Regions from separate parts of the Labrenzia sp. PHM005 genome, predicted to be linked through region 3. Evidence: riboswitches for the same ligand, from Rfam matches in the RefSeq annotation. Region 3 holds a riboswitch; each other region holds the start of a gene.
What was found. Region 3 has a riboswitch for S-adenosylmethionine ahead of FJ695_RS26825 (hypothetical protein). Riboswitches for the same ligand answer to the same signal wherever they lie in the genome.
Positions count from the first base shown of each region.

Region 1: linked by a shared signal. The riboswitch ahead of metA (homoserine O-succinyltransferase) and the one ahead of FJ695_RS26825 (hypothetical protein) in region 3 are both predicted to bind S-adenosylmethionine.
Region 2: linked by a shared signal. The riboswitch ahead of FJ695_RS24840 (O-succinylhomoserine sulfhydrylase) and the one ahead of FJ695_RS26825 (hypothetical protein) in region 3 are both predicted to bind S-adenosylmethionine.

Region 1 is NZ_CP041191.1:4,480,733-4,490,658, reverse strand. Features, by position in the region: gene rnd (ribonuclease D) at 1-588, opposite strand, end outside; gene FJ695_RS20290 (ParA family protein) at 731-1,357, shown strand; gene FJ695_RS20285 (ABC transporter substrate-binding protein) at 1,411-2,019, opposite strand; gene FJ695_RS20280 (MFS transporter) at 2,470-3,804, opposite strand; gene FJ695_RS20275 (HIT family protein) at 3,948-4,376, opposite strand; gene FJ695_RS20270 (helix-turn-helix transcriptional regulator) at 4,499-4,846, opposite strand; gene FJ695_RS20265 (aminotransferase class V-fold PLP-dependent enzyme) at 4,887-6,248, shown strand; gene metA (homoserine O-succinyltransferase) at 6,287-7,204, opposite strand; SAM-I-IV-variant riboswitch at 7,239-7,356, opposite strand; gene FJ695_RS20255 (GNAT family N-acetyltransferase) at 7,465-8,790, opposite strand; gene FJ695_RS20250 (glycerophosphodiester phosphodiesterase family protein) at 8,888-9,652, opposite strand; gene FJ695_RS20245 (RidA family protein) at 9,713-9,926, opposite strand, start outside.
Region 2 is NZ_CP041191.1:5,486,943-5,496,868, forward strand. Features, by position in the region: gene FJ695_RS24820 (CDP-alcohol phosphatidyltransferase family protein) at 1-527, shown strand, start outside; gene FJ695_RS24825 (LysR family transcriptional regulator) at 530-1,423, opposite strand; gene FJ695_RS24830 (LysE family translocator) at 1,512-2,123, shown strand; gene FJ695_RS24835 (DUF3885 domain-containing protein) at 2,161-2,787, opposite strand; gene FJ695_RS24840 (O-succinylhomoserine sulfhydrylase) at 2,811-4,010, opposite strand; SAM riboswitch at 4,054-4,133, opposite strand; gene FJ695_RS24845 (2'-deoxycytidine 5'-triphosphate deaminase) at 4,261-5,397, shown strand; gene FJ695_RS24850 (YigZ family protein) at 5,568-6,116, shown strand; gene FJ695_RS24855 (caspase family protein) at 6,265-7,542, shown strand; gene FJ695_RS24860 (hypothetical protein) at 8,181-8,651, shown strand; gene FJ695_RS24865 (hypothetical protein) at 8,676-9,926, shown strand, end outside.
Region 3 is NZ_CP041191.1:5,917,575-5,927,500, forward strand. Features, by position in the region: gene FJ695_RS26785 (methyl-accepting chemotaxis protein) at 1-468, opposite strand, end outside; gene FJ695_RS26790 (cache domain-containing protein) at 556-1,014, opposite strand; gene FJ695_RS26795 (SlyX family protein) at 1,678-1,890, shown strand; gene FJ695_RS26800 (NADP-dependent oxidoreductase) at 2,043-3,047, shown strand; gene FJ695_RS26805 (FAD-binding oxidoreductase) at 3,207-4,541, shown strand; gene FJ695_RS26810 (efflux RND transporter periplasmic adaptor subunit) at 4,712-5,725, shown strand; gene FJ695_RS26815 (ABC transporter permease) at 5,722-6,960, shown strand; gene FJ695_RS26820 (ABC transporter ATP-binding protein) at 6,962-7,678, shown strand; SAM-I-IV-variant riboswitch at 7,764-7,889, shown strand; gene FJ695_RS26825 (hypothetical protein) at 7,930-8,229, shown strand; gene FJ695_RS26830 (acyl-CoA thioesterase) at 8,230-8,574, opposite strand; gene FJ695_RS26835 (hypothetical protein) at 8,806-9,024, opposite strand; gene FJ695_RS26840 (group III truncated hemoglobin) at 9,037-9,504, opposite strand; gene FJ695_RS26845 (Rrf2 family transcriptional regulator) at 9,606-9,926, shown strand, end outside.

The sequences.
Region 1 (9,926 bases), 1.4 Mb from region 3:
GTCCGGATCTGTTCGGTAGGTGCCAACCGATGTCAGCACCTTCATCTCGTCCTGCACCCAATGGGTCCGGTTCTGTTCAGCCAGATTGGCTTTTAGGAACTGATAGGCTTCGCGCAAATGGGTGACGTCGGCCAGCGCGTAATCGAGTTGTTTGGCGGTCAATGGCCGCCGGGCCCAATCGGTAAAGCGCGAAGACTTGTCGATCCGGGCGCCGGTGACTTTGTAGACAAGCTGATCATAGGAAATGGAATCGCCAAAGCCGCAGACCATCGCGGCCACCTGAGAATCGAACAGAGGCGCCGGGATCAATCCGCCGAGATGGTAGATGATCTCAATGTCCTGACGCGCGGCATGAAACACCTTTGTCACATTCTCGTCGCGCATAAGGTCGAAAAAGGGGGCGAGATCAAGGCCTTCCGCCAGCGCATCAACGATAAACGCCATATCCGGCCCTGCCATCTGGATGACGCACAGCTTGGGCCAGAAGGTGGTTTCGCGGAGGAACTCCGTGTCGACAGTGACGAAGTCGTTGGTAGCAAGCTGCTGACAGGCAGCGGCAAGGTCTTTTGTTTTTGTAATCACTTCCATGGTGATCGAAAGCTATACCCGAGTTCTGCCGCCTTGTCGCCACGAAATGGCGGCAATTGCTGCGGCAAGTCTTGTAAGGGTGCAATGAGTGCGCCTATGGTGCTGTGGGGTAGCGGATAACAAAAAGAGGTGGAGGACCGGAATGCGCAAGATCCTGGTGGTCAATTCAAAGGGCGGATGCGGCAAAACAACACTCGCAACGAATTTGGCGGTGGCGCTTGCTGCGCGCGGTGAGGATGTCGCCCTGGCAGACGCAGACCGGCAGAAATCGAGCTTGTCCTGGACCAAACGCCGTCCGAAAAACCTGGTGGCGATCGAAAGCCTGAATTGGAGCAAGGAAAATGCCATCGGTGATAAGGGCAAAGGGCTAGACGCGATCGTAATCGATGGTCCGGGTGGCTTGCGTTCTGAACTCGCCAAGACCTTGATTGCCGAAGCGTCCGATATCGTGGTGCCAGTGCTGGCCTCCGCTTTTGACTGGAACGCCACCTTGAAGTTTCTCGATGACATCTCGGACATCAAACGGGTGCGCAAGGGCAAGGCGGACATTCATGTTGTCGCCAACCGCATCAACAAACGCTCGAATCAAGTGGCCGATTTGGAACACACGCTTTCAAAGAAGGGGTATCCGGTGCTCTGCCGGATTTCAGACCGGGTGCTTTATGCCCGCCACGCGGCGGCCGGAACTGCGGTCTTCGATCAACACGACACCAAAGACCACGAAGTGAGAGGCCAGTGGCACCCGCTTCTTCAGGCCGTCGACTGTTAGCCCACTGTCTAATGTCATTCATGGCCCAGCGAGGGAAATTGACTATTACAAAATCAGTTGAGCAAACGGAAACGTAACGCGTTGGCCGCATCGATCAGTTTTTGGCCCGTAAGTCCTTTGCAGCCGAGGTGCTCACTGACCGTCAAAACGGGCGCTTCGGCCACATAAGAGAGCGGCGGGAGATTGTTTTGGGAAAGGTAGTTGAAGATATCCGGCGTCCAGGCAGCAAAGGCGTCAAGCCGGCCCAGGTCCAGCATCTGCAAGGCGGAAGCGATGTCTGCAATTTCGATCAAATTGGAGCCAGCGGCAGGAACCGCTTCGCCGATTTGCATACCCTGAAGCTTTCCGACAGTTTTTCCCTTCAACGTCGCTAGATCGCTGATGGGGTCCTTGCTGGATCCGGTAAAAACATAGAGCCGGGACACGGACAGAGGCTTGGAGAGGTTTGCGCCTTCGCAATAATCAATTCCGGGCGCCTGGGTGCAAGGGTTCGCGCAACAGTTCTCGCAATTCTGGAAGGCCGTGATCGCCCGCGCCACCGGCCAATAAATAATCTTCAAGTCAACACCGGCAACCGCGGCAGCTTTGTTCAGAAAAACATCATATTTGCCAGATCCGTCGGATTGGTGAAGTCCCGGAAGTTCTGCGGTGTAGAGTGTCACAGTGTCGGCACTCACGCTGATTGGAGAACACAGCGCGGTCAAAACAACAATCCAAAATCGAACTTGTATCAGGAACAAGCAAAAGCCTCTAAATCTTCCAACTCACAAACCGTAGATCCATAGACGGTGTGCGACCAGCGGAACTTTAGTGGAGCAGTCTACAGGCGAAGTTCCGGTTTCGGAAATTAGAGCGCCGGGCGAAATCGTGGAAGCGTTTGACCCGTCTCATTTGTGTGCAGGCAAGGCGGGACGCCCGTAGTGGTGCTGGCACCATAAGGGCGGGCCAATGCACGTCAGCAGGCCAATGAGACGAGGCCCTCCGGGTGGCTTTGGGCGATCCACCGACTGCGTTGCACCTCTTGCCCGATGCCCCGCATCGCGCTGCGTGCCGCGCCTATCCGGATAAATCGCCCAAAACTATCAAACGTTTTCACGTTTTCGCCCGGCGCTCTAGTGGTGGCGGTCCGGCCAGTTGGGGTGAAGGCTGTCGATGACAAAGTCATGTCCATGGCGTTTGTCGTCAATTTCCTGCAAATGCGGATGATCCGGTGGTAGGTCCGGATGGTCGTGAACCAGAAAACTTGGATCCTTTCGGGGCCAGAGGCGGACCGCTACAAGGACGCCTGGAACTGAAATTGCGCCCAAGACCAGTACAGTTTGGGAAAGAGGCATTGTGCTGCCGAGCCAGCCGGCAAGCGGATAAGCGACTAGCCAGCAGGCATGGGAAAGCGCAAACTGAGCAGCAAACACCTGTGGCCGGTCTTCTGAGTGAGCAGAATTGCGCAAGAGGCGGCCGGTTGGGACGAGAACGCCAGACATGCAGGCTCCCATCCAGACCCAGATCACAAGAAGGGCGGGCCAAATTGCCGATTCTGGCAAACTCACCGTAAGGATGGCGAAGACAAACAGTGCAAGGGGCAATGCGGCCGCAGCGGAGATCATAACGGACCGCTCGGGCAATTGCTTCAAGACCTTCGGCATGACCAGCGCGGCCAGCATTGAGCCGCCGCCATAAGCTGCCATGGAGAGCGCCAGGTGAGCATCGCTGAGGCCCAACTGGGCTTTGACGACCACCACACTGTTGACGATAACCATGGACCCGGCCGCCGCTACGGTGAGGTTCAGCGCCAGTAACCCTTTCAGGCGCGGAGTTTTTAGGTAAATCGCCAACCCCCGCTTAATGCGCTCAAGCGGTGCGGTGTTTGAAATTGCTTGGGATGCTGGCACAGCTGCCGTTATGACCAGGACGGCAGATAGAAGAAAACCAGCGGCGGTTCCGGCAAACAACCAGTGAAAACCGATCAGGCTGACCAGAAGGGCGGCGGCTATGGGACTGAGCAAGTTCTCAAAATCATAGGCCATGCGCGACAGCGACAAGGCGTTGGTATAGTCATCCTCATCGGTCAGAATATCGGGAATGGTGGCTTGAAAGGTTGGTGTGAAGGCAGCTGATGCTGATTGCAGGATCGCGATCAGCACATAGATTTGCCAGACCGCATCGACAAAGGGTAAGGCCAGAGCAGTTCCTGCGCGCACCAGATCAAGAAAGACCAGAAAACCGCGTCTGGGAAAGCGGGCTGCAAACCCGGCCGCAACCGGGCTCAAGGTCACATAGACAACCATTTTGATTGTCAGTGCAGTGCCGAGCACGACCCCGGCGTTTCCTCCTGCCAAATCATAAGCAAGCAGGGCCAGTGCCACGGTCATCAGCCCGGTGCCGAACAGCGCAATGACCTGCGCAAAGAACAAATGCCGGTAGGGCCTGTTGCTAAGGACAGAAAACAAAAAGTGCTCCAGGGTTGGCGTCTGGAGCACTCTTAACAATCGGGCCGGATCATAAAAAGAGGTGCGGCTGATATAAGCTCTGGAAAGTTGGTTCTTCGTTGAGCGGGTTTGAGTTCACCGCCTTCCAGTAAACGGATCCTTTGTTACGCCAACGCAGCACGGATTTTTTCGGCATTGGCTGCCAAAACCTCGTTATCCGCCATTTCACCGGTGTGCGGGCGTAGTTTGACTCCATCAAAGCGCGGGATGACATGCACATGTGTGTGGAACACCACCTGGCCGCCGGCAGGCTCTGAAAACTGCTGAATAGTGGTGCCATTGGCATCGAATGCCTTGATCACGGCATGTGCCATTTTCTGAACAGTGGCCATAACCGCATTGAGATCTTCCGCTGCAATATCGAATATGTTGCGCGAAGGCGCCTTCGGGATCACCAGAATATGGCCGTCGCCACGCGGCATGATATCCATGATCACAAGGGTTTTTTCGTCTTCGTAAACCGTGTGGCTTGGGATTTCGCCGCGCATGATTTTTGCAAAGACATTTTGATCGTCATAGACAGGTGCGGTCATTTGAAGAACTTTCTGAATTTGAAGCGTGAAGCATTTTCTGGGTGAGTTGTGGCAACCCTAATGCCAGTCGATTACCGGCGGCAAGGGGGCATTTGGATCAGACTGCAGCAACCAGCAACCGGTCAGAGCCTGGGGCTCGGATCTTTCCTGGCAGCATCCGATAGAGCAAGCCCAAGGGCTTCCAGTTTGCTGCGGTCGGGTTTGTAAAACATCCAATTGCCGAGCTTTTTGCCCGTTACCAGACCAGCGTCAGCGAGCTTTTTCATGTGAGAGCTGACGGTTGGTTGGGTGAGACCAATCTTGTCGGTGATAAAGCCGACGCAGACGCCATCGTCCACAAGGTCGCCATCGCGCTGTTCCGGGAAATGCGGCCTGGGATCCAGAAGCCAAATCATGATTTGTAGCCGGGCAGGACTGGCCAATGCGGCCAACATGGCAGAGCTTGTTGTTGTATCTATATTGATATTCATCTATATAGAAATTCTTCTATATTGTTAAGGTGCGCCGATCATGCAAAAGACCCCGCTCATTGTCCAGTCTGAAGCCTATCTGGAAGGCGCGAAGCGCGGTGTGCGCTATCTGGAGCAGCTCTCTGACCGTCAGGTTCAACCGGAATTGAGCCGTTTGCAGCAGCTCGACAGATCGTTGCCCGAGGCTGGTCTGCCCCTCCAAAATATCCTCGACACGATGGCCGGAATTGGCGGGGAGGGGACGGTGGCGTCGGCCGCCGGGCGGTACTTCGGTTATGTCATCGGCGGGGCTCTTCCGGCAGCGTCCGCCGCCAGAAGCCTGCTCTCCGCCTGGGATCAGATCGCGGACAGCCTGACGGGCCCGTCCGTCGTTCAGATGGAAGAAACAGCGATTTCCTGGATCGTTGAGTTGTTGGGGCTGCCGGAAGGAACCAATGGCGCCTTCACCAGCGGCGCGACCATGGCCAATATGGCTTTGATTGTCACCGCGCGCGATGTGCTGCTGTCGCGGCAAGGACATGAACGCGGCGCTGGCCTCATCGGCGCTCCGCGTTTGCGCATTGTGGCGGGCCGCGAAATCCATGCGACCGTCCTGAAATCCCTTCGCATGGCAGGTCTAGGCACACAGGACATAGAGTGGGTCGACGTAGACGATCAGGGCCAGATGAAACTGGATGAAGTACCCGAACTCGACGAACGCACGTTGGTACTGGCGCAAGCAGGCAACGTCTGTACCGGCGCGTTTGATCCATTCGAGGGCCTTGCGGAGAAATGCCGGGCTGCCAATGCGTGGCTCCATGTGGATGGGGCTTTCGGTCTTTGGGCAAAGGTGTCCGAAGAGGCCGGTTTCAAACTGAAGAAATTGGACGGCGCGGACAGCTGGGTGGTCGATTCCCACAAGACATTGAACACACCCTACGACTCCGGTCTTGCGCTGTGCAGGCACCCGGAAGATATGCAGGCGTCGATGGCTATCGGCGCGTCTTACCTTCCGGCCGCAGATCCGAACCCGGCCGACCGTGCTCCGGAATTCAGCCGCTCGGCACGCGGAGCGGAAACCTGGGCAGCCCTGCTGTCGCTTGGCCGGGCAGGGGTTGTCGAGATGGTCGACCGGTTTCATGGTCATGCAAAACGCATTGCCGGCGATCTATCGGCCCTCGGGTTTACCGTACCGCACGATGTGCATTTCAATCAGGTGTTTGTCACGTTGCCCAAAAACGAAGACGCCTGTGCCCGGATCACCGAGCATGTTCAAAACAGCGGCGAAGCCTGGTTCGGGCCAGCCACCTGGCAAGGAAAAACGGGTTTCCGGATCAGCGTCTCCAACTGGGCGACCAATGACGAGGACATCGACCGGCTGATCGCGGCCATTGCCAAGGCCAAGGCAGAGATCGTCGGATGAACGAAAGATGGAGCGCCCTTAAAGGCGCTCCAAGAAATCTACTCGCCGATCTTTTCCAGATCGAACGGAGTCGTCTGATACATCTCGTTGATCCAGTTGCCAAACAGAAGGTGGGCATGAGCCCGCCAGCGGTTCACCGGATCGAGCGTTGCGTCGTCACCCGGGAAATAGTTCTGCGGCCGGATCGGGGTCTCCGACACCTGGCTGTCCCGTTCAAACTCGTCCGCTAGCGACGTGGTGTCATATTCAATGTGGTTGAACATGTGCAGGCTGCGGTGGTCCGGGTCATCCAGCAGACACATGCCGGTCTCATCATCCTCGGCCAGCACTGCAAGATTGCTTTCCGCCGGAATGTCGGCTTTCCGGGTTTCGGTCCAGCGGGAGACCGGCAGGCAGAAGTCGTCCGAAAACCCGCGCAAATAAGGCGAGGCGGGCACCAGGGTCCGCTGGCGGTAAACCCCGGTCGCCTTGGTATCGCGGGCGTACTTCGGCATCTTATAAAAGTGATAGGCGGCTGCTTGAGCTGCCCAGCAAATCGTCATGGTCCGATGCACATGGGTCTGGGTCCAATCCAGAACGTCACACATTTCCTGCCAATAGCCGACTTCCTCAAAGGGCAGTTTTTCAACCGGGGCGCCGGTGATGATGAAGCCGTCAAATTTTTGGGTCTTCACCTCTTCCCAGGGCTGATAAAAGGCAGACAAATGCTCTTGCGACGTGTTGCGCGCCACGTGGTTGGTCATGCGCACCAAAGTAAGATCGATCTGCAGGGGCGTGGAGCCGAGAAGACGGGCAAACTGAGTCTCGGTTTTGATCTTGTTCGGCATCAGGTTGAGCAGACCGATGTTAATCGGCCGGATATCCTGCCGGATCGCATCCGCTTCGCGGATGATCATCACGCCTTCAGATTCCAGAATTGGGCGGCCAGGAAGATTGTTTGGTATTTTTATCGGCATTTGCACGTCCCGTAACCAGAGACAGATGCCTTCTTGAGATCCGATTTGTTGCCGCTAAGATCGCTCTCGGGCCGCATCTTCTCTTCGAAGAACCACCTTGCCCGGATCGGCAGGTTGGCGTGGGGCATCTGTCCCAACTCTTGATGATGGCAATCTAGGTAATCGAAGAAAACCGATCCGGCAAGCCCTGATCGGGCAAATGTCATTGTTGTGACTGGAGTAAAATTTGGGGGCCCCCAAGGAAAACCCCGACAACACAGTTACGGTTCCTTCCTGAACGGCGCCTGTTCCGCCAATGCCTGGTTTTCCCGTTCCACCGCCAGCCGCTCATGTTCCAGATAATCTGCAACGGCCTGATGGAGCCCCTCATGAGCTATCCAGTGGGCGGAATAGGTGGTCTGCGGCAAATATCCGCGAGCCAGCTTGTGCGCGCCTTGTGCGCCTGCTTCAACGCGTTTGAGGCCCTTCGCGATGGCAAAATCGATGGCCTGGTAATAACAAAGCTCAAAGTGCAGAAAGGGGTGGTGTTCATTGCAGCCCCAGTGGCGGCCGAAAAGTGTTTCAGAGCCAATGAAGTTCAAGGCGCCAGCAATGTAACGGCCGTGCCGTTTGGCCAGCACCAGCAAGATGCGTTCAGCCAGCCGCTCGTTGATCAGTGAAAAGAACTCCCGGTTGAGATAGGGACTGCCCCACTTTCGCGACCCGGTGTCCATGTAAAAGCGGTAAAACGCGTCCCAGTGCGCTTCTGTAAGGCCGCTGCCGGTTACCCACTCAATTTCAAGGCCGTCGACGCTTTGCGCTTCGCGGCGTTCCTTCTTGATCGCCTTGCGTTTGCGCGAAGCCAGATCACTCAAAAACTGATCAAAGTCCTCGTAACCATGGTTATCCCAATGAAATTGCTGGTCGGTGCGTTGCAAATAACCGAGTTCTCCGAGTGTGCCCCATTCCGGTTTTGTCAGGAACGTTGCGTGGACCGACGAGGCGCCGGTGCGCTGGCACACTTGAACCAGGCCCGCCGCGAGCGCCTGGATACCGGCCTCTCGGTTGATGTCCGGACTGGTCAGGAACCGCCGGCCAGTCGCTGGAGTAAACGGCACAGAGATCTGCAGCTTGGGATAATAGTCGCCACCCGCCCGGTAAAACGCATCCGCCCAGCCGTGGTCAAAGACATATTCCCCCTGCGAATGACTTTTAAGATAGGCCGGAACCGCGCCAAAAACGGCCCCAGACGCATCTTCCAGGATTATGTGCCGGGGCACCCAGCCGGTCTGGCGGGTGGCGCAACCAGCGGCTTCCAACGCCTGCAAAAAAGCGTGGGATAGAAACGGATTGAAGGCGGTGTTGCTGGATTGATTATCCGTTTCTGGAGAGAGCGCTGCAGTCAGATCAATGGAATTCGTGCAGTTTGGCGTGGGCGTTAATCCGCCCGTGCTCGTAAGCTGCCATCCAGGGTTGGCGACCTGGTCCCATTTGTCTGCCGGAACATCAGCCAGCGACGATAGGATGCGCAGTGACAAAGTCTGTCCATCATCACCGGAACCTGAGCTATGAGGTTTTTCCTTATCCGGTGAAGGTGATGACGTCATGTTTCAGTGCCGGCTCGCCGCAATTACAATCCCTTCTTTCCATTTAGAGCATCTGTGGTGCACCGCAAGAGCCGCGTGTTGGCGTTGCCCTATAGGTTTAGGTCTTTTCCGGATCAAACCCTTCAAAAACAATCTGATCCGCGAACCGTTCGGCGACTTCCCATTGTCCGGGCGTGCGGACCGTCCAGGTCATGATCGGTGTTTTGAGCAGGGTCTTCATCACACTCGGGCCAAGGCTCGGCAAATCATTGACACTGTAGGAGATGAAATGCGGGCTGGTGCGCGGGAAGTGCAAGAGGTGACGCATGATAAACCGGTCCATGCGGCTGTGCCGCGTGTAATCCGGTCCGGGCCGGGCCGCATCGGCGACAATGCCGCGCAAGACTTGGCTGTTGTGAGCTTTTGCGATGGCCAGCATGTCCGGATCGAACGTCTTGATACAGGCCGGTCCTTTGTATGCCGCTGTTTGATCAACAACACGGCGGACAAAATCGGCCTGGGCATCTCGGCGCAGAAGGGATTTTATTTCGACAACCAGCGGAACACGGCCATCGACGAGATCATAAAGGTCTTGCAACAGCCACAAATGGTCTGAACCGGTGAGCATTTGGAGCTTAACAAGATCTGCGGATGTCCGCCCAGCGACCGGCCCGCCGGCATCTGCCAAGCGGTCGAGATCGTTGTCGTGAAACACCAGGGCTTCGCCGTCACTGGTCTGCTGCACATCAACTTCAATGCCAAACCCTTTGTCGATGGCTTTTTGAATCGCCGTCGGAGTGTTTTCAATGATGCCGTTGCTGGCGTCATGATATCCCCGGTGCGCGACCGGGCGGGCAAAGATGGCTTCTAAATCGGGAGACATCACATTCCGTTCAATAAAGCGGTCCGCTCGGGTCAGGACCCGAGCGGACCGCTGGTAGATCTATTCGGCGACTTCAAAAATGGCTTCGATTTCAACACCTGCCCCAAAGGGTAGCGAGGCTGCGCTGACTGCGGAGCGAGCATGGCGGCCACTGTCGCCCATCGCCTCGACCAGGAAGTCGGACGCGCCGTTGACGACCTTCGGCTGATCGGTGAAATCGCCGGTGGAATTCACAAAACCGACGATTTTGACCAGGCGCACAACCTTGTCGAGG
Region 2 (9,926 bases), 430 kb from region 3:
CGAATACAATTACCATCACTGGATTCGGCTTTGGTGTTCTGGCCGCCGTGGCAATCGCCTATGGATATACATTTGCAGGATTTATCCTGATTGCGCTGAACCGGTTCTTCGATGGACTGGACGGGGCCGTTGCGCGCGCAAACAAAAAAACAGATCTCGGCGGTTATCTGGATATCACGCTCGATTTTTTCTTCTATGGCGCCATCCCGATTGCCTTTGCCTTCCTGTCTCCAGAGACCAATGCACTTCCGGCAGCCGCGTTGTTAGCAAGTTTTTACGCCAACGGATCGGCCTTTCTCGCCTTTGCCATCATGGCGGAAAAACGACGGCTTTCGACGTCCCGGCACGGTGTCAAATCGCTTTATTACCTGGGCGGGCTCGCAGAAGGCACAGAAACCATCGCGCTGTTTTTGCTGATGGCTCTTTTTCCTGCTTGGTTTCCGGTTCTCGCCTGGACGTTCGCAGCCATCTGCGCCGTCTCGGCTTGCGCGCGCGTCCTGATCAGCTACCACGCTCTGAAAGACTAAAGTCAGCGCGCAGCCAGCGTTTGGCTCTCGCAAAACTGCCAGAAACTTTGAGCTGCCTTGGATCTGGGGGCCGTTTCCCGCCTTGCCAAAACAATCGACCGCGGCGCGGAGGGTGACAGGGGTAAGACTCGCACGCCGACCGGATGTTCCGGCACTGCCAGCTCAGCGATGATCGAGTTGCCCAACCCCGCTTTGACCAATGCCAAAATGGAATTCACTTGCAGGATCGTATGACTGATCTGAGGTGCTATTCCGGCCACGGCAAACCATTTTTCTACCAGCGGTGCACTGCCGCCTTTGGTGAGAATAAAAGGGTCCACGCCAAAATCTGCGGCCTGAACTGCCACCTTATCAGCCAGCTTGTGATGATCTGGCACCAAAGCAACCAGTTGATCTGCGGCCAGTGGAACAATTTCTAGATCTTCGACATCCGGATCAGCCAAGATCGCGGCATCAACACCGCCTTCGCGTAAAACCGCCTGAAGCTGTTCGTCCGGAAACTCCAGAATTTCGACAGCAATGCCCGGAAATTTCAGCGCGAAGCTTCCCAGAAGTTTTGGCAGGATGTGAAAGGACGCGGACGATCCGAAAGACCCAAGGCGGACGGTACCGGTCCGGTTTTTGCGGACATCGTCCAGATGCCGCAACGCCTTGTCCTGTAACAAGTCGGCCTGCTGGGCATATTGCGCCAGCGCACTCCCCTCATCCGTCAAAGTCAGAGGCCGCGATCCACGAACAAGAAAAGCAACTCCAAATCGTTTTTCCAATTGGGCGATGCTCTTGCTGACGGCCGGTTGAGTCACGCCCAGCGCCCGCGCTGCGTCCGATACGCTCCCAGTCTCCGCAATCAACCGAAGCGCGCGCGCGACAACGAGGGGAATGTCCTGTGAGTTCATCGGCTTGATATAACTTGAGGTTATTTTTCTATTTCAATTCATTTCCATAAGTCATCAAAAAAAGCAATCTCCTTGGACGATCCTCATTATGCCTTTGGAAACTTGGTTGGCCTTTGTCGCTGCCTCCCTCATCCTGACCATGACACCTGGCCCGAGCATCCTGCTCGGTATGGTTCATGCCTTGCGTTTTGGCACTCGCAGAACGCTATTCACCGCGCTTGGTGACATCTCGGCAAACATGATTCAGATGCTTCTGGTCGCCATTGGCCTGGGCGTCATCGTTGCCAACTCAGCATTCGCCTTCCAACTCATCAAATGGGCTGGTGTGGCGGTCTTGATCTATATGGCGGTAAAGATGTGGCGCTCAGCGCCCAGCTTGCCGGAACCGGGTACTCCGGAACCGTCCATCCATCCAGCGCGCCTTTATGCGAGCGGTTTTGCGGTTGCCTTTGGGAATCCCAAGGCACTGGTTTTCTTCACAGCGTTCTTTCCGCAATTCATTGATCCAACGGCACCTTTTGCACCTCAGCTGTCGATTATGTGTCCGACCATGGCCGCACTCGATTTTTCGTTTGTCATGATCTACGCCATTGGCGCCAAACAACTGCTCGGCTTTTTACGGCAGCATCCAAAGTTGCTCAACCGGGCCGGCGGCGGAACGCTGATGGCCGCTGCCGGACTGTTGTCTGCCGCGAAGTGACGCGGAAGCGGCGGTTAATATCGCCGATGCAGATCAGCTAAGGGCCGAAAGCTCGATCCATCGCTTCAATGTCGTAATCGAGCAGCCAAGAGCGTAACTCTTTATAAGGCTTTAGAAGCGCAGAGCGCTGCATTGATACGAGATCGAGTCCTCTGTCGTCATAGGCGTGTAAAATGACGGCATTCGCGAAATCTACAATATAGGTTCGTGTGTTCGATGCCGATGGTTCGACCGGGACCTCCCTGGCCAAATCCAGCCAAAGAAGTTCAGCGATTTCCCATCGACTTCTTATAGGATGAAAGTACCAATACTCATCCACCTCATCAGACGTCCCTTCAGATTTTCGCGCATATGTCTTCTTGCGAAAATCTGGAAAGACGGTCTTTAGCCACTTGAACTTCGAATAGACTTCTCCGTCTGTCCCATAGCCGACAACAAGAGCGTACAGATTGTCGGGTTTGTCGAACACCGTTTCAGCTATCTTCACCGATCTTCGATGCGCCTGCAAAAAACGCCTTATCGGCTGATCCATACTCAATGGATCACCTAGTTCGAACCTGAGGCTGTGCTCAAACTGATAGAACAGACCGCCTGGTAGGCACTCTATTCCGAAAACCTCGAGGAAGCGTTCGTACACTTCTTGCTGCGCAGTTTTCTTCGACAACAGGTCACTCTCCCGGTTACGACTTAAATCGCCGCCAGGGCCTTCTCAACGTCTTCCAAAAGATCCTGCGGATCTTCCAATCCGACGGAGAGGCGCAGGATGCCGTCGGTGATGCCGAGCTCAGCGCGAGCCTCTTCCCCGATCGACTGGTGGGTTGTCGTGGCCGGATGAGTAATCAGGCTTTTGGCGTCCCCCAGATTGTTGGAAATCTTGATGAGGTCCAGTGCGTTGACAAACCTGAAGGCCGCCTCCTTGCCGCCTTCGATTTCCAGCGCCAGCATGGTCGAACCGCCGCGCATTTGGCGCTTGGCTACATCCGCCTGCGGGTGGTCGTCCCGGCCCGGATAAATAAGCTGCTTGACCTTCGCTTTTCCGGCTAAGAAATCAGCAATCTGACCGGCGCTGCTTGTCTGCTGAGCCACGCGGAGCGGCAGGGTCTCGAGACCTTTCAAGAGCACCCAGGCGCTGAACGGGCTCATATGCGGGCCAGTGTGTTTGACAAAGGGCATCACCTCCTCGGTGATCCACTCTTCATCGGACAAAACAACACCGCCGAGGCAACGCCCCTGCCCGTCAATGTGTTTGGTCGCGGAATAGACGACAACATCCGCGCCCAGCTCAAGTGGCGACTGGAACATCGGCGTCGCAAACACATTGTCGACAATCAAACGCGCGCCGACCGACTTGGCAATTTCCGCAACGGCTGCAATATCAATAACTTCCAGCGTCGGATTGGTCGGGCTCTCCAAAAATAGCGCCCGGGTGTTCGGCTTGACTGCTGCTTTCCACTGCTCAATGTCGGTGCCGTCAACAAGCGTGCTTTCAACACCAAAGCGCGGCAACAAAGTCTCACAGATGTAGCGGCAAGACCCGAAGAGCGCCTTGGCGGCGACCACATGATCGCCTGCCTTGACCGATGCCATCAGCGCCAGATTGACAGCCGCCATGCCGCTCGCGGTCGCTCTTGCGGCTTCTGCACCTTCCAGCATCTTGATGCGGTCTTCGAACATGGCCACAGTCGGATTGGCGTAGCGCGAATAGACAAATCCTGGGTCTTCACCGTTGAATCGGGCTTCGGCGGCTTCCGCATCGGTATAGACAAACCCTTGGGTCAGATACATGGCCTCGGACGTTTCGCCGAACGGTGAACGGGTGGTGCCGCCATGAACGAGTGCGGTTGCAGGGCGCCAGTTGGTTCCGGCGGTGTTCTTGGTGTCAGTCATGTCGATATTCGCTCCAAACGAAAAAACCCCAGCCTCAAGACCGGGGTTCGCACCTCCGGCCTATTTAGCGACTTATTTAACGTGGCTGCAAGCCGGCCGGCCCAAATCACCACGAGTTGGCTTTCACTTAAGCGAAAACGGCGGATTGGTCAATCTTGAGCCAAGGATTTCCTCGATCTAAGCAGAAAGTCTGTTGGCCTGACCCGCTGCATCCGCTAAGGACGGTAGACGACGAGTGCAGGATGAATTGATGAACGTTACAGCGGACCCAGCCACCACCGGAAGCGCGCTGCTTGAGGCCAGCGGGATTTTGCCCGAGCGCGTCATTCACGCCATGTTCGCGGCACAGGAGATTTCCTCTGAAATGCCACCGGTCACCGGCCAGGTTCAACCGGCCAGCCTGGATCTGCGGCTCGGGTCTGTTGCTTACCGGGTGCGCGCAAGTTTTCTGCCAGGTCCGGACATTAAAGTGGCCGACCGGCTGGAGCAGCTGAAGTTGCACACAATAGACCTGCAAGAGGGTGCGGTTCTTGAGACGGGGTGCGTCTACATCGTTCCCTTGCAGGAAAGCCTGGCGCTGCGAACCGACATTTCGGCAACCGCAAATCCGAAAAGCTCGACCGGCCGTCTGGACGTCTTTACACGGGTCATCACCGACAACGGTCAGGCCTTCGACACCATACCAGCTGGCTATACCGGCCCGCTATATGCCGAAATCTCGCCGCTCACGTTTCCGATCCTGGTGCGCTCCGGTTCGCGGCTCAGCCAGATCCGCTTCCGGCGTGGACAATCCCTGATCCCGGATGCCGATTTGGAGAACATCCATCAGGCAGAAACCCTGATGAGCGGTGGCAATGAGCGGATTGGCGGCGGGGTGCAGCTGTCTATTGATTTGGAAGGCACCGGCCCTGGCAGCCTGGTCGGTTATCGCGCCAAACATCACTCCGGCTTGATTGATGTTGATAAAGTCGGTGCACAGGACCCGCTCGATTTCTGGGAACCGATCTACCGGCGCCAGAACGCCGAACTGATCCTCGACCCGGATGCGTTCTATATTCTTGTCAGCCAGGAAGCGGTCCACGTACCGCCGGACTATGCGGCTGAAATGGTGCCATTCGATCCGCTGGTGGGCGAGTTCCGCGTTCACTACGCCGGTTTCTTCGACCCGGGCTTCGGCCATGCAGGCGCAGGCGGCATCGGTTCCCGGGCCGTTCTGGAAGTTCGCTCCCACGATGTGCCCTTTATCGTTGAACACGGCCAAACCATTGGGCGTCTGGTTTACGAACATATGGCCGAACGTCCGGCAACACTCTACGGCGAAGGCATCGGCTCTAACTACCAGGGCCAGGCACTGAAGCTGTCGAAGCATTTTCGGGCAGTTGAGTGATCAGCCTTCCATTATGCGTAACCGTCCTAATGTCATCCTGGGCAAGCGAAGCGCGACCCGGGATCGGCAGGCCGCAAATTATCGGCCGAATGGGCGCGGATTATAGACGATCCATTCAGCTCTCCGATCCCGCATCTTCGCTTTCGCTGCGTGCGGGATGACGCGCCAATATGCCCTTCAAAACCATCACCCGCGAATTCGAAGGTTTTCTGGAGGACCGGAAATCCCGATTTCTGGCGTTTCTTGTGCCAGTTGGCCAGTTCGAAGCCCGGCTGGAGGAGTTGCGCAAGGAGCATAAGAAGGCCAACCACATCGTCACCGCCCACCGACGCCTCCTGGACGATGGCCGAATTGAAGAAAGCGGCAAAGATGATGGCGAACCGGCCGGGACTTCCGGCATGCCGACTTTGCGTGTTCTTCAAGGGGCTGAGCTGATCAACTGCGCGGTCTTGATTGTCCGCTATTTCGGTGGCACCAAACTTGGCGGCGGCGGACTGGCCCGCGCGTATTCGGGCGCTGCCCAAGACGCTATCAGCAATGCAGAGCTGATCCCGTTCCAAAAATTTGTGACAAAGACAGTTAGCGCCAATTTTGCGTCCAGCTCTGAGTTAGAGCGGCAAATCGTTATTCTAGGACTGAGTGTCGTTGCCCGCGAATATACAGAAACAGGTGTAAATCTGACGGTGGAGGGGCCCGAAGATGATCTGGCACGCATTTAGACACACCCTGGCCAACTAATCATCACCTTCGCCTGCGATAAACACCTGACCCTACAACCAGTGTGATATACTCTTGTCACAACACGAGGCAGGTATCGGCGGTGTGGTGCCAAAAACTCCTCACCGTCACGTGTGTGGGAGTGGCCAAGTGGGACGTTTCGGCTATCTGGTTTTATGGATCCTCATTTCCCTCTTTTCCGTAGGGGCTGCAGTCTCGGGCGAAAAAGTGGCCCTGGTCATCGGCAACTCGCGCTATGAGCACGTCTCCCAACTGCCCAACGCTGCACAGGATGCGACCGACATCGCACAAACGCTCAATCGCTTAGGTTTCCGGGTCCTCTATGGCACCGACCTCAGCCGGTCTGAAATCCTCAGCCTTGCACAACAAACGCGGAAATCCCTTGCGCCAGATGACATCGCCCTTTTCTATTTTGCAGGCCATGCGGTTCAGATTGGCGCTGAGAATTTCATTATTCCGGTAGATGCGCATGGAGAAGATGCGGACACCATCAAACAGACTTCGGTCAAACTTCAGACCATTTTGGCGGAGATGGAAAGCAAGGCAGACCGCAACATTGTCATTCTGGATGCCTGCCGCAACAATCCCTTTGCCATTTCCGCGGCTTCGCGGTCGATCGGCGGTTTTGCCCGCGGCCTTGCCAAAGTGGACGCTGGAGTTGGCTCGTTCATCGCTTTTTCAACTCAGCCCGGCAACATTGCGCTGGATGGCGATGGCCGCAACAGCCCGTTTACAACAGCCCTCTTGAAATACCTGCCCTCCGCGGACGATGACCTTCATGAGGTGATGCGCAAGGTCCGCCGCAGTGTCGTCGAAGCCACAAACAGCAGCCAGATCCCCTGGGAGAATTCATCGCTGATTGAACGGATTTATCTCGGAGTGCAGCCTTCCCGGCCAAGCACAATTGGCGAGCTTCCAGCACCGTCCCCGCAGCCGCAGCGTATACCGCAGCCCCAGCAATTTGATCAAACAGCATTTCCTTATGAAGTCGCCGGTCTGAACCCCAACGGCGATGGATTTCTGGCCCTGCGCAGCGGCACAACGTCGTCTTCACAAAGGCTCCTCAAAATGCCGGAAGGAACACCTTTGCAAGTTCTGGGACAAGCGGGCGTCTGGTTTAATGTGCGGACAGCTTCCGGGGCGGTCGGCTGGGCTCATTCCAAGTGGATCCGCTTTGTCGGCGTCAGAGGTTCATTGCCGCAAGAGAGCTGTGACAGCCTCTGGTATGAGAGGAACGCCATATTTGCGCGCAACGGCTATTGTTTTCGAAGCGCCCGCGGCCGCCAGACATTTTCCAATGCAGGCTGCCGGGTGGGCGTTTCTGCAGGCAACATCCCCTTGAGCGCGGCTGAAAGGCGGGAAGTGGCCCGGCTGGTTGCCCGCGAAAAAGCCCTGCACTGCAGATAGTTCGACACACCATCACGCGTTGTGCGCGAACCAGGCCATGTAGTCTGCTTGAGCTAGGAAACTCCTGGTCCTCCGGGAATGCTCGCTAGCCCAATTGCCTATCTCCCGTGCCCCTGCTCGCGAGTTGGCCAGGCGCCAAAACTTCTATTTGAAATAATATTATCTGCCGGACCAGCAACATATCCGGTCGCCTCTTCGTCAGACATTATCCAAACACACTCTTCAATTGCATTTCCTTACGGAATGCATTAAAAAGTAGAGATGCGGTAATTTATTAATTGAATAATTTCGACAACTAACCGTGAGAACACAAACGCCTATCACGAACATTTAGCTTATCAATACTGACATTTTTTAGACTTAACCCAGCACTGCCGCCGCCTCTTCTCTAACTGAGAAGAATTCGAAATATATAGCATTGCACATACTCTGCGCTCCTAAATGGAACGCCTGAAACGAACTAAAAACACTTCATTACCATAGCCCCGCGTCCCAGGACCGGCAGCACCCGCTCCACGTCTCCGCCAGGAGATCCACGTGGTTGCCTGACATAAGACCAAATTCCGCTGCGCATTCCGCCTCCCATACAGTGAGGCAACCGGCACCCAAAACCGCAGCGTTCAACAAGGGAGGGAATTATGACACATCCTTTGACACTGACCCTGAAGATCAAGCAAGATCCGCAAACTCTCGCGGCACTCGAAGACCTCAAAAATAGTTTTGCTGAGCACGTTCAGCCTTTGATCGAGGCAGCACTCAGAAAATCCAAGTTGGTGCATTTTGCGCGTGTCGCTGTCATTGGCGACAATGAATATATCCAGGTCATCACCGAGTATGACGGTGGCCACCGCGAATACACTGAATTCTTTCGCCGCGAACTGACACCAGTTTTTGCCAAGATCTTTTCGCTCGCCGATGGCGTGCCCGATGTCACCGATCCGGCCGCCTTCTTCGAATTTTCGAAAAACGCCAATGTCCGCACATTAGGCCTCTCCACGGATGGTGCGAAGGACATGAACGGAGACCAATCCGGCTGGCTGTTTTCGGCCTATGACCATGCCGAAGTGAAAGACGTGCTCGGCGCACTCCACGCGGAAGCTGCCGAATAAACTCAAACCGAGGGGGAGGCGAAAATGCGACCGGAGCCGGAAAATGTGCAAAGCCTGTTCATTACCCGCTACCGGCACGAACACAGGGTTATTCTGTTGTTCCGCATCGGCTCCCCTTCTGCGGCTCAATCCTTCTTGAGCCATTGGGCGTCCACCGTGAATGGCGGGCAGGCACCAAAAGGATCTTATGCCGATACCAGCGGCAGCCCGCTCGCTCCGGTCTATCACTTCGCCTTCAACTGGCAAGGCACATCGCTGCTGTTAAAAGCCCGCAACAGCCAGACCATGGGACTTGACCCCGATGCTATCGGCACGGATCTGGAAACTTTCTTCACCCGGGAAGACAATGCGCCCTATGCGCCATCGACCGTTGACGACCTCAGTTTGAATGGGCTCAACACGCCAGAAAACTGGTGGGCAGCAGACACTGATCAATCCGCTTTCCATATTGCCATGCTGTGTTATTTCGCTGACGAGGCGCAAAAAACGGAACAGCTGGCCGCCATTCGCACAGCCGCCGCGGAGAGCGGCCTTACAGAATGGCAGTTTCCATCATTTCAAGACAAGGCGCTTTCCGGCAAAATCCCGCATAAGGGCATTCTGCACTTTGGCTTTCGTGACGGTATTTCGAAGGTCGACATTGACTGGAAGGACATCGGAGAACCCGGCAAGGTCGACTTCCGGGAAGTTCTGCTGGGCTATAGCAACGAAACCTATCCGACCAACCCAGTGAACCCAGGACCATGGAACGACTTTGTCCGTGATGGCACGTATTTGAATTTGGCTTGGCTTTATCAGGATGTTGCATCCTTCAACCGGTTCCTGAAGGACAATCGCGCCGCCGCCGAAACTCAAAGCGGATCAGCCGATCCGGAGGAATGGCTTGCGGCAAAACTGATGGGGCGCTGGCGCAACGGGTCGGCACTCGCAACACATCCCAATGAGAGCCCTGATCAAGCAGATCTATCGAATGATTTTGGATATGCCAATGATGGTGATGGCGAAACGACGCCGCTGCATTCGCATATCCGGGTGTGCAATCCGAGGGATCAGGCTCTAAGCGCGGCCAATCAGAGCCGGTTCGCCGCCGGCCCTCCCCGCCTTGTCCGGCGCGGCTTTTCGTATGGTCCGCCGCTGGAAGGCACAGAAGACGACGGCCAAGACCGGGGCCTGATCGGGGTGTTTGCCTGTGCCCGCATCAACGAACAGTTCTACACCGTGCTCCGTTGGATCCAGCGGACGGAATTCAGCGATCATTTTGACACGATCCGGCGC
Region 3 (9,926 bases):
CGCTTCGTTCATGAAAATGCTGGCTGTTGCGACATCAAGGGTCGCCATATCTGCCGTTCCAAGCGCTGCTTCCTGATACTCGCGGGCATGTTTGACCGCAACTTCCTGAAGTGGCGCCAAATCAGCGTTGTTCAGCTTGGAAAGGTCGAGCGTTTCAAAGTCAGTGACAATAGCATTCAGCTTTGCGGTCGATTCCTCAAGCTTCGCATTGACCTTGTCCATGTCCGATTCATTTTGTGCCGTGGTCATCAGGTCATAGAGTGACAGCTGAGCTCCTGAGAGAGCTTCTTTTACCTGGCTCATGTCGGCAAATGCCTTGATCTGGACATGGCTCAGGTTTTCGATCGCAGAGCGCTGCTGGTCGATCGCAAAAAACGAGATGATAGAAACAATCCCCAGCCCGACCAATAGAATAACCGGGGTCACGAACATCTTCGTGGCGAGGGCAAGATTGGCAAACCAGTTCATTTTTCCATCCAGTGTATGTTGTCTAGGCCGGTGGCCAGAACGGCCACCGGGGTATCTTGGAAGGGTCCCACAGAGGGAAGCTGCGTCTTATTTGTAGATACCGACGCCGCAGATATGGTCACCAGCAGGTTTCACCACCGAAGACTTTTGCTCGATCTTTTTGGAAACCGGGTTCGGCCAGCGGTAGTCGACCCAACCGCCACCACTCTTGCCGGCTGACACAAGGTCCATAACAAACGCTTTGCCGTCAGCGTCTTTCAGCTTGGACAGGTTTTTGCCAATCAGCTTTCCGTTTGCACCATGGGCAACCGTTGTACCTGCTTCATCAAAACAGAAGACATAAAGGTCCCGGTCTTGCCAGCCTTTGTCTGAGGCGGTGAAATCTTTAAGTGCCTGGTCAGCACCAGCCGATGCATAATGGGCGACAGCCTTATCGAGCATAGCGGTCGCTTCATCGGCAGTTCCGCGATCGCTGGCGAATGCAACACTTCCACCGACCACGGACATTCCAGCCACCAAAACCGCTGCGACAGTTGACTTGATCATTCCCTATTCTCCTTTCGAGAATTTGTTCAATGATCTAAAGCTCGGTCGGAATTGCTAATATTCAGATAATGGAACATTCAGTAAGAAATTAAGAAAAATAACGACTTACATCTTATCGGTTTAACAACTCGGTCACACAATCAATCGCATCACGTGCATCGTGACGCCCAAGTTACACAACTGTTTTGCAGTGATTTTTTACGCCCTCCAAGTGAAACAATTCTGGCGTGCATTTTTTGTATCGATACAAAAATAAGAAATTTGGCAGATGTTCAGTGCATCAGTCTAAGAACGGTCCTGAAACAAAATGACAAATCTCCGCCCCTGCCTTTTTAGATGTTTCCAAAACGCTGATTTGTTTTTTCAACTCAAACTTCGAATGGCACCTGGCCAATTTTGGCACACAACCAGAACGTCACCGGGTAGCTCTCCCTAAGCCCCCCTCATCAACTTAGAATGCAGCCCCCCAGTTCAACAGTTTGTTTTTCGGAATCCTAGCTAGCCAGCTCCCTTTTCACGACGAAGGTATGAGAAAAAACGCAAAAATATTTCTATAGACGTCCGAATCGAGACAACGAACTGGGCACCGATTCTGTTTTCCGGCATAAGACGAGGTAACGGCGAAGCTGTATCCCAACCACCAAACGAAGATTGCGGCCCACAATGAGCAAAGAGCTTGAGAGCAGGATCGAGCAACTTGAGATCGACCTGGCTCACGCAAATCATACGATCGACGAGATGAACACAGTTGTTGTCGAGCAAGGCAAGCAGATCGACCGGTTGACGCGAAAACTCATTAACATGACGGATCAGGTGGAAGAGTTGATCGACAATGTTCTTCCAGGCCACCATGTCGAGAAGCCGCCGCATTATTGAATGGCACAGGCAATCGCGCCTAGGCAGGGCTTTCTGGCCCCTAAAAAGATTTGAGAAAATTCTCCCAGAACCTTGAACCGCGGCTTCAATCGCATTAGTTCGCATACGTATAATGATGTGCATATACACAATGCGTTTCTGCCAGAGGACATATGATGCAAAACCTGCGCTTAACATTGAAATCCCGTCCTGTTGGTCGCCTTGGCCCGGAACATTTCGACCGGGTTGAAGAAGACTTAGGACCTTTGGAAGATGGCAAAGCCCGGGTGCGGGTTGTCTATGTTTCTCTTGACCCGGCCATGCGCGGCTGGGTGTCGGATGACACCAAAAGCTACATCCCGCCGGTGCAGATTGGCGATACCATGCGGTCTCTTGGTGTGGGCATCGTGGAAGAAAGCAAGACAGACGCCTATAAGGTTGGCGATTGGGTGTCCGGCACACCTGGCTGGACCAAATACATCGATGTCGCCCCTGGCGATATCAGCGTCGTGCCGCAACTTGACCGGATAGAACATTATATGGGTGTTCTCGGGTTGCCGGGTGTTACCGCCTATCACGGCCTCGTCACCGAAGGTCAGCCGAAGGACGGTGAAACGCTGTGCGTCACTGGCGCTGCAGGCTCCGTTGGCTCGCTGGTCGGACAGATCGGCAAGGCTCATGGGATGCGGGTCATTGGCATCGCCGGAACCCAGGAGAAATGCGATTGGCTGGTCAATGAGCTCGGTTTTGATGCCGCACTCAATTACAAGACCGACGACCTCAGCAAGGGACTTGCTGAGTTTGCCCCTGATGGCATTGATGTTCATTTCGAAAATGTCGGCGGCGCGCCCTTCAAAGCGGCCTTCCGCAACATGGCAGCGCATGGACGGATGATCTTTTGCGGTTTCATATCTGCGTACAACGGCGAAAAGGATCCTGATCCTGTTGATATGACCACCATTATTCGGCGCCGCCTGAGCCTAAAGGGCTTCACGATGCCCGATCACTATGCAGCCTATCCCATGATGTTTCAGGAACTTGGCAAGCTGTTGATGACAGGCAAACTGAAGTACCGCCTAGATATAGAAGAGGGTCTTGAAAACGCGCCGGTTGTCTTCAACAAGCTCTTTGACGGCAGCAACACTGGCAAACTTGTGATCAAGGTTTCTGAGCTTTAAAAGCACGCCCTTTGCATGATTTTCGTCCAGAAGACGCAAAATTCTGTGTCTTTTGGACGCAACCTGAACTCTGTCTTGGAGTGTTTCAGGCAACACAGTTAAGTTCCCGGTTTCAAACGTCTGGCGAGCCAGACACAGAGATCCATGGAACATAATTGGATGAACATGATATCCGCCCATACGCCAGCGACATATGAGGGTGCCCTTCCCGCAGCGGTCGATTTTGCAATCATTGGCGGTGGCATTATCGGTCTGTCCGCCGCGCTCTCACTCAAGGAGTGCGGCTTCAGTGTGGCCGTCCTTGAAAAAGGCCGGGTTGGCGGAGAACAATCCAGCCGCAATTGGGGTTGGATCAGAAAACTCGGCCGTGACGCGGCTGAGATTCCACTCATGATCCGGGCCGGTCAGCTCTGGCAGGATATGGAAACACGTGTCGGCGCCTCGATTGGTTACCGGGAAGAAGGCATTATCTACCTGAGCCGTAACGACAAAGAACAAGCTGCGCGCTACCGGCATTTCGAAACGGCACAGCAGTTTGAGATTCCGGTTGAACGCCTGTCCGCTGCGCATGTAGAGCAACAGATCCAAGGACTACCTGGCTACTGGAGAGAAGGCATCAAGAGCCCAACGGACGCGCGCGTCGAACCGCTCTTGGCGATGCCGGCCATAGCGCGGCATGCCAAATCCGCCGGCATCATTATTCGGGAAAACTGCGCGGTCCGGGGTCTGGAAAAATCGGCCGGCAAAATTAGCGGTGTCATTTGCGAAGCCGGAACGGTGCGCGCGGGCGCAGTCTTGCTCGCTGGCGGATCTTGGACGGGATTATTCCTGGAGCGCTATGGGATCCGGTTTCCGCAGCTGAGTGTGCGGGCAAGCGTGGCAAGAACACGTCCGTTGCCCAGTGTCTATGCTGGCTGTGCAAGCGATCCAGCCCTTGCCTTCCGCCGCGAGGAAAACGGCGGTTATGTGGTTGCCCTAACCGATCACTCAGATTTCTTTTTGGGTCCAAGCGCTTTCAAAAATACACGTCTTTTTGCCAAATCCGCCTGGGGCTCGCGCGGCAGTCTATATCTCAAACCAGCGGCGCCCTCCGGATTTCCCGACGCGTGGACGACACGCAGAACCTGGCGGGACGATCAGACTTCACCGTTTGAAAAAAACCGTGTTCTATCGCCCGCCCCCTGGTCAGGGCTCGTGCCCCAACTTCAGAAAAGGATCGCTGAACGGTTTCCGGCTTTGAAGGATGTTGAAATCGCTGAAGCTTGGGCCGGGATGATCGACACAATGCCTGACACTGTGCCAACGATTGATAGTGTCCCCGGCATGGAGGGTCTTTGGGTGGCCTCGGGGTTCAGCGGTCATGGATTTGGAATTGGCCCGGCAGTCGGCGAAGTCCTGGCAAATCTCATGCAGAACCGGGAGACTGGCTATGATTTGACCAGGTTCCGGTTTAACCGTTTTACCGATGGATCGGTCATTGAGCCGGGACCTTAATCAGGCGCTTGCAGAACAGGCTTCCTGTTTGATGACAAGCGCGTCTTCGATCGGAATACCCGGCTCCGCTAGCCTTCCCTTCCGATAAATGACAATGTTTCACTTGATCCAAAGCATGGCGTTGGCAAAATCACGACGTAGGTTAGATCGGACACAAGATAAGGTCCGCCATGAGATATTTCCGCTATCTGTTTTTCATCGCATTGCTTGCAGCCCTTTTCGTCGGGTGGAGCTGGTGGTCCGCACGTCCTCCGAAGATCACAGTCACGGAAGCATATCTGGGATCCGCGGCTGACGTTGTATACGCAACAGCCGTGGTTGAACCAGTTAACTGGGCGAAGGTAACCAGCATCCTGCGCGAACGGATCGTCTCTCTGTGCGGCTGTGAAGGCATGGTCGTCAAGAAGGGCGATGAGCTCGCCAAACTTGACAGCGGCGATGCCCGGGCAACCCTTGCCGAACTGGAAGCCCGCCAGTCCCTGGCGCAATCGGAAAGCGAACGGGCTCTGCAGCTCTTGGAGCGCCGGGTGATCAGCCAGCACCTTTATGACCGCGCCCAAAGCGAACTCATTCGGGTCAATGCCATGATGGCCGCGCAGACGGAACGGCTGCGCGATTACACAATCATTGCGCCCATGGACGGCGTTGTTCTGCGGCAGGACGGCGCTGTGGGGGAAGTGGCCCAGCCGGGGGAAATCCTGTTTTGGATCGGGCAGCCGGAACCCTTGCAGCTGGTGGCGGAAGTCAATGAAGAAGACATTCCGAAAGTGCAAGTCGGTCAGACGGCTCTGGTGCGGGCTGACGCTTTTCCGAAGAAAGATCTCTCCGCCACGGTTGCCAGAATAACGCCCAAAGGCGATCCGGTCCTGAAAAACTATCGTGTCTACCTCGCCCTTCCCGCCGACACACCGCTGCACATTGGCATGACGGCGGAGATCAACATTGTAACGCGGGAAAAACAGGAAACACTGCTGGTGCCGGTTGCCACTCTTGATGATCGCACGGTTCAAATACTTTCTGAAGACAACACTGTTGAAACGACGGAAGTTGAGACCGGGATTACCGGGACGCGCACAGTCGAAATCCTGAGTGGACTGTCTCATGGCGACAAAGTCATCCTGCCCTACCGGGATGACCTCACAGTCGGCCAGAAAATCACCCCGGTCCCTGAGGCTGGACAATGATCCTCCAGCTCCGCATCGCAGCCACACATGTGCGCAACCGGTTGCGGCAGACAGTTGTCTCCACGCTCGGCGTTGCGCTTGGCGTCGGCTTTTCCATTGCCATGGCATCCTTGATGCAGGGATCCCAGCGCGATTTCATGGAAACCTTGATCAACGCGATTCCGCATGTGGAGATCAAAGACGAAAAGCGGACGCCAACAAAACAGCCGGCCAGCAAAGTCTATGACGCTGTTGCATTTCACGGATTGCGGCCGTTGGAAGATTTACGCGGCATACGCAATCCAACGGAAGCGCTCGCCTCCTTACGCGATTGGGTCGATGGTAATATCGCACAGCGGCTCACAGGTCAGGCAGTCCTGCGCTACAGCGGCCAGGACATTGGCTTGTCACTGATTGGTGTCCGTCCGGAAAAGGAACTGATGGTTTCCAATATCGGTGAAGATATCCGGCAAGGCTCCTTTCAGGATCTCGGCACAACGTCCAATGGCCTAGTTCTTGGCGATAAGGCCGCAAACCGTCTGGGCGCAGATCTCGGGGACACGGTTACACTGACCTCGGCAAATGGGGTCGCGAAACGTTTCAAGATCGTCGGCCTGTTTCACACGGGCATCACGACCAGCGATGAAGGGCTCGCCTATGCCCCACTGAAAGCGGTTCAGATCCTTTTGGAAAAACCCGACATCATCAACAGCATCACCATCCGGTTGGACAACATCAAACAATCTGTCGATGTCGCGGCCCGGGCGGAACGCCAGCTCGGCTTCAAGGCAATCTCTTGGGAGGAAGCCAATGAGGGCCTGATGGAGGCGTTCTTCATCCGCAACATCATCATGTACACCGCGGTCGGCGGCATTCTGCTGGTAGCCGGATTCGGGATTTACAACATCATCTCCACCATCGTTCATGAGAAGGCCAAAGACATTGCCATCTTGAAATCCCTCGGATTTCCGGAAACTGACATTCAGCAGATTTTCGTGCTTGAAGGGCTGGTGATCGGCATACTTGGCGCGCTTGCAGGTTCGGCGCTCGGCTTTGGTCTGTCGAGTTACCTGGCAACGGTGAAATTCGAAGTCACCACCGACATTGAGATGACCCGTCTGCCGATCCATTTTTCTTATCTGCATTATCTGATCGCCAGCGCCTTGGCGCTGGTGTCTGCCGGGGTAGCTGGATTTGTGCCTGCGCGGAAAGCAGCGGCGCTCAATCCGGTCGACATCATCAGGGGTGCGACCTGAGATGAGCGGCGGCAAGATACTGGAAACTGCGCCTCCCCCGCTTCTGGAAACGAGGAACCTGACGCGCATCCTGCCGGCAGTTGTTCCCGTGACGCTGGTCGAAGATATTTCGATGTCTGTTGGCGCTGCCGAGTTTGTCGCGATCACCGGGCCGTCGGGTTCCGGAAAATCGTCGCTGCTCTATCTGCTTGGCCTTCTGGACCGGCCGACATCCGGCGAAGTGCTGATTGGCGGCCGCAAAACTCACGATCTTTCAAAATCCGACCACGCCCAATTGCGGCTGGAGAAGATCGGTTTTGTCTTCCAGTTTCATTTTCTCCTGCCGGAATTCACGGCCCTGGAAAATGTCCTGATCCCGATGCAGAAGCTTGGCGCCCTCTCCGCATCCAACCAGAAGGATCGGGCTGCTGGACTTTTGGAAGCGCTGGGACTGGCGGATTTCCTGCACAGGCGGCCCGCGCAGTTATCGGGCGGGCAGCGCCAGAGGGTGGCTGTTGCCAGGGCGCTCGCCAATGCTCCGGATCTGATCCTTGCGGATGAGCCAACTGGCAGTCTGGATTCCGCTGCCACCGAACAGGTGTTTGCCTCTCTGCAATCAATTGTCGAAGAACAGCAAACCACCGTCGTTGCCGTCACCCACGACATGGATATCGCAGGACGGATGCAACGCCGGATCCATCTCGTCGACGGCAAGATCGATTATGACCGCGACCAATAGACCCGCTCGCATAGGATTACATGCCTAAAGGGAAGGCGGACGTCTCCCGCCCGGTTGCCAAAGGACAAAACTCATGGCATAAGCGCGCCATCATCAAGAGAAGGGCTGGCGCCCTCGCCAACCTGCCAGACCGGGCAAGGTGGTTTCCGCAACAGGGATGCGGCTGGAGAGACACTCAAAAAGGGGCTCCTCAGCAACGAAGCGGTTGTTTTCTTGCGCCAGTCCTCCTCGGGCAACCGATGGAGGATTAATTGTTTCAAGATGCTTTGGCCGGACAAGTGGCTGAATTGATCGAATCTGACACTGTTGGCGACGCCGAATGTTCAGCGTCGCGTATCTGGCAACAAACGGCAGAAGACTGTGTTCTAGCACGCTTAAAAACCATTCGGATTTATGGCGGCCTGCCGTGTCACAAACAACCGCTCTCCCAGCCCGAACGCGTCAACCGCTTGCAAGCGCTGCTGCGGCTCTGGGCGAACGGCTGCATATGTGCGGTTGACGAGGAGCTGTTTGCGGACCTCTTATACCGCCGGGATGATCAAGCGGTCTAATCAACCCTCTTTGGGAACGGGACGTGGTTTGCCGTTTTCGTCGACGGCAACCATGGTGAAGATGGCTTCCGTTACCTTCTCGCGTCCGCCGAAGCGATGCCGGAGCGCCCAAGCCTCCAGCTTGATTTCCATGGAGCTGGTGCCGACCCGGCCAACGCTGGTGTAGATGCACAAGACATCTCCGACATGCACGGGCCGGATGAATTTCATCTTATCGACCGCGATGGTCACCACACGACTTGACGCCCGTTGTCCGGCCGCAATCCCGCCCGCCAAGTCCATTTGCGACAGAACCCAGCCGCCAAAAATATCGCCATTGGCGTTGGTATCTGCTGGCATAGCCATGGTGCGCAGGGTTAGTTCGCCGTACGGCTGTTCTTCACTCAATGCGGTCACTCCTCGTCATTTCCGTCCGAAAGACTAGACCAACCACTTCGAAAGACAATGTTTCCGTTTAGATAATCAGCATCAGGATCGCCATAATCCAGAGCGGCATAGGCGCGGCAACCCAGATCAGCAACACTGGCAGTCCCCGATGGATCCAATTCGAACGGTTCATCGTTTTACTCCTTTCGCTCAGGAAACCGGCAATTCGAAAATCGTAAGACCGGCAAGTGCGAGCATACCCACCGCAAACGCCAGTTTGGCGCTGCCCAGTAGCGTGCGCCCGGCAATGTCCAGTCTCGGCAAGGGCAAAGATCTGGAATCGAGATACATGGACACCATCATCGTGATGAAGACAGTGAACCAGACAACAACCATGGCTTCAGCAGCCAAAACGATTGCCGGTAACATGAGCCCCTCCTATCAGGCTTTGTTGGAAAAAAGGTCCGCAGGCGGTTCGCTGCCGGCCATGCCGAAAGTGGCAAGCCAAAGGCTCTGCGCGATCCGCTCCGCGATGATGATGATCTCGTCTGCAAGCTCCGGAATGAAGACTGACCGGGTCACCGGCCTGAAAACACTCAACCATTGCGCATAGTCTGAGCTAACAACTTCTTTCAGCTTCAAATGCGCCGGTACCGGTTTGCCCTTGTAAGTCCCGTTCTTCAAAAGCACCGACTGCCAAAAGGTCTCCATCTTGGCCAGATGTTCCGGCCAACGTCCGTCGAGCCGAGTTTCGAAAATCTTGCCGAGCCGGGCGTGAGACCGGATTGTTCCATAAAATGAATGCACGAGGATGTGGATCGTCTCGGGATCCACTTCAGTGTATTGACGGCTTGGCGCATCGTCTGCGCGAAAGACATCGCCATCCCAATCACCGCTCATATTGTCCATCTGCATCGCGCCCTAATAACATTCATTTCAAATGCATCTTTTAAATGACAGATCTTCACGCTAAAATCAACATCTAAAATGAATGTTTTAAAGAGACCCATATGCGCTTGAGCCAAGCCAGCGATTTTGCCTTGAGAATTCTGATGGCAATCTGCCAATCCGACGCCCCGCAAACCGTCGATAAATTGACCCTTCAACTCGGCCTGGCCAAATCACATGTCATGAAGATCGTCGCCCAGCTCGCGAAAGCCGGTTACCTGGAAACGACTCGCGGCCGTGGCGGCGGGATCCGAATTGCCAAAAGCCCCGAAGAAATCCGGATCGGAGAGGTCGTCCGGTTGATCGAACCAGATTTGGGGGTGGTCGCCTGTTTGAAAGACGAGCCAACCTCTTGCCCGTTTTTACCGCGCTGCGCCCTCAAA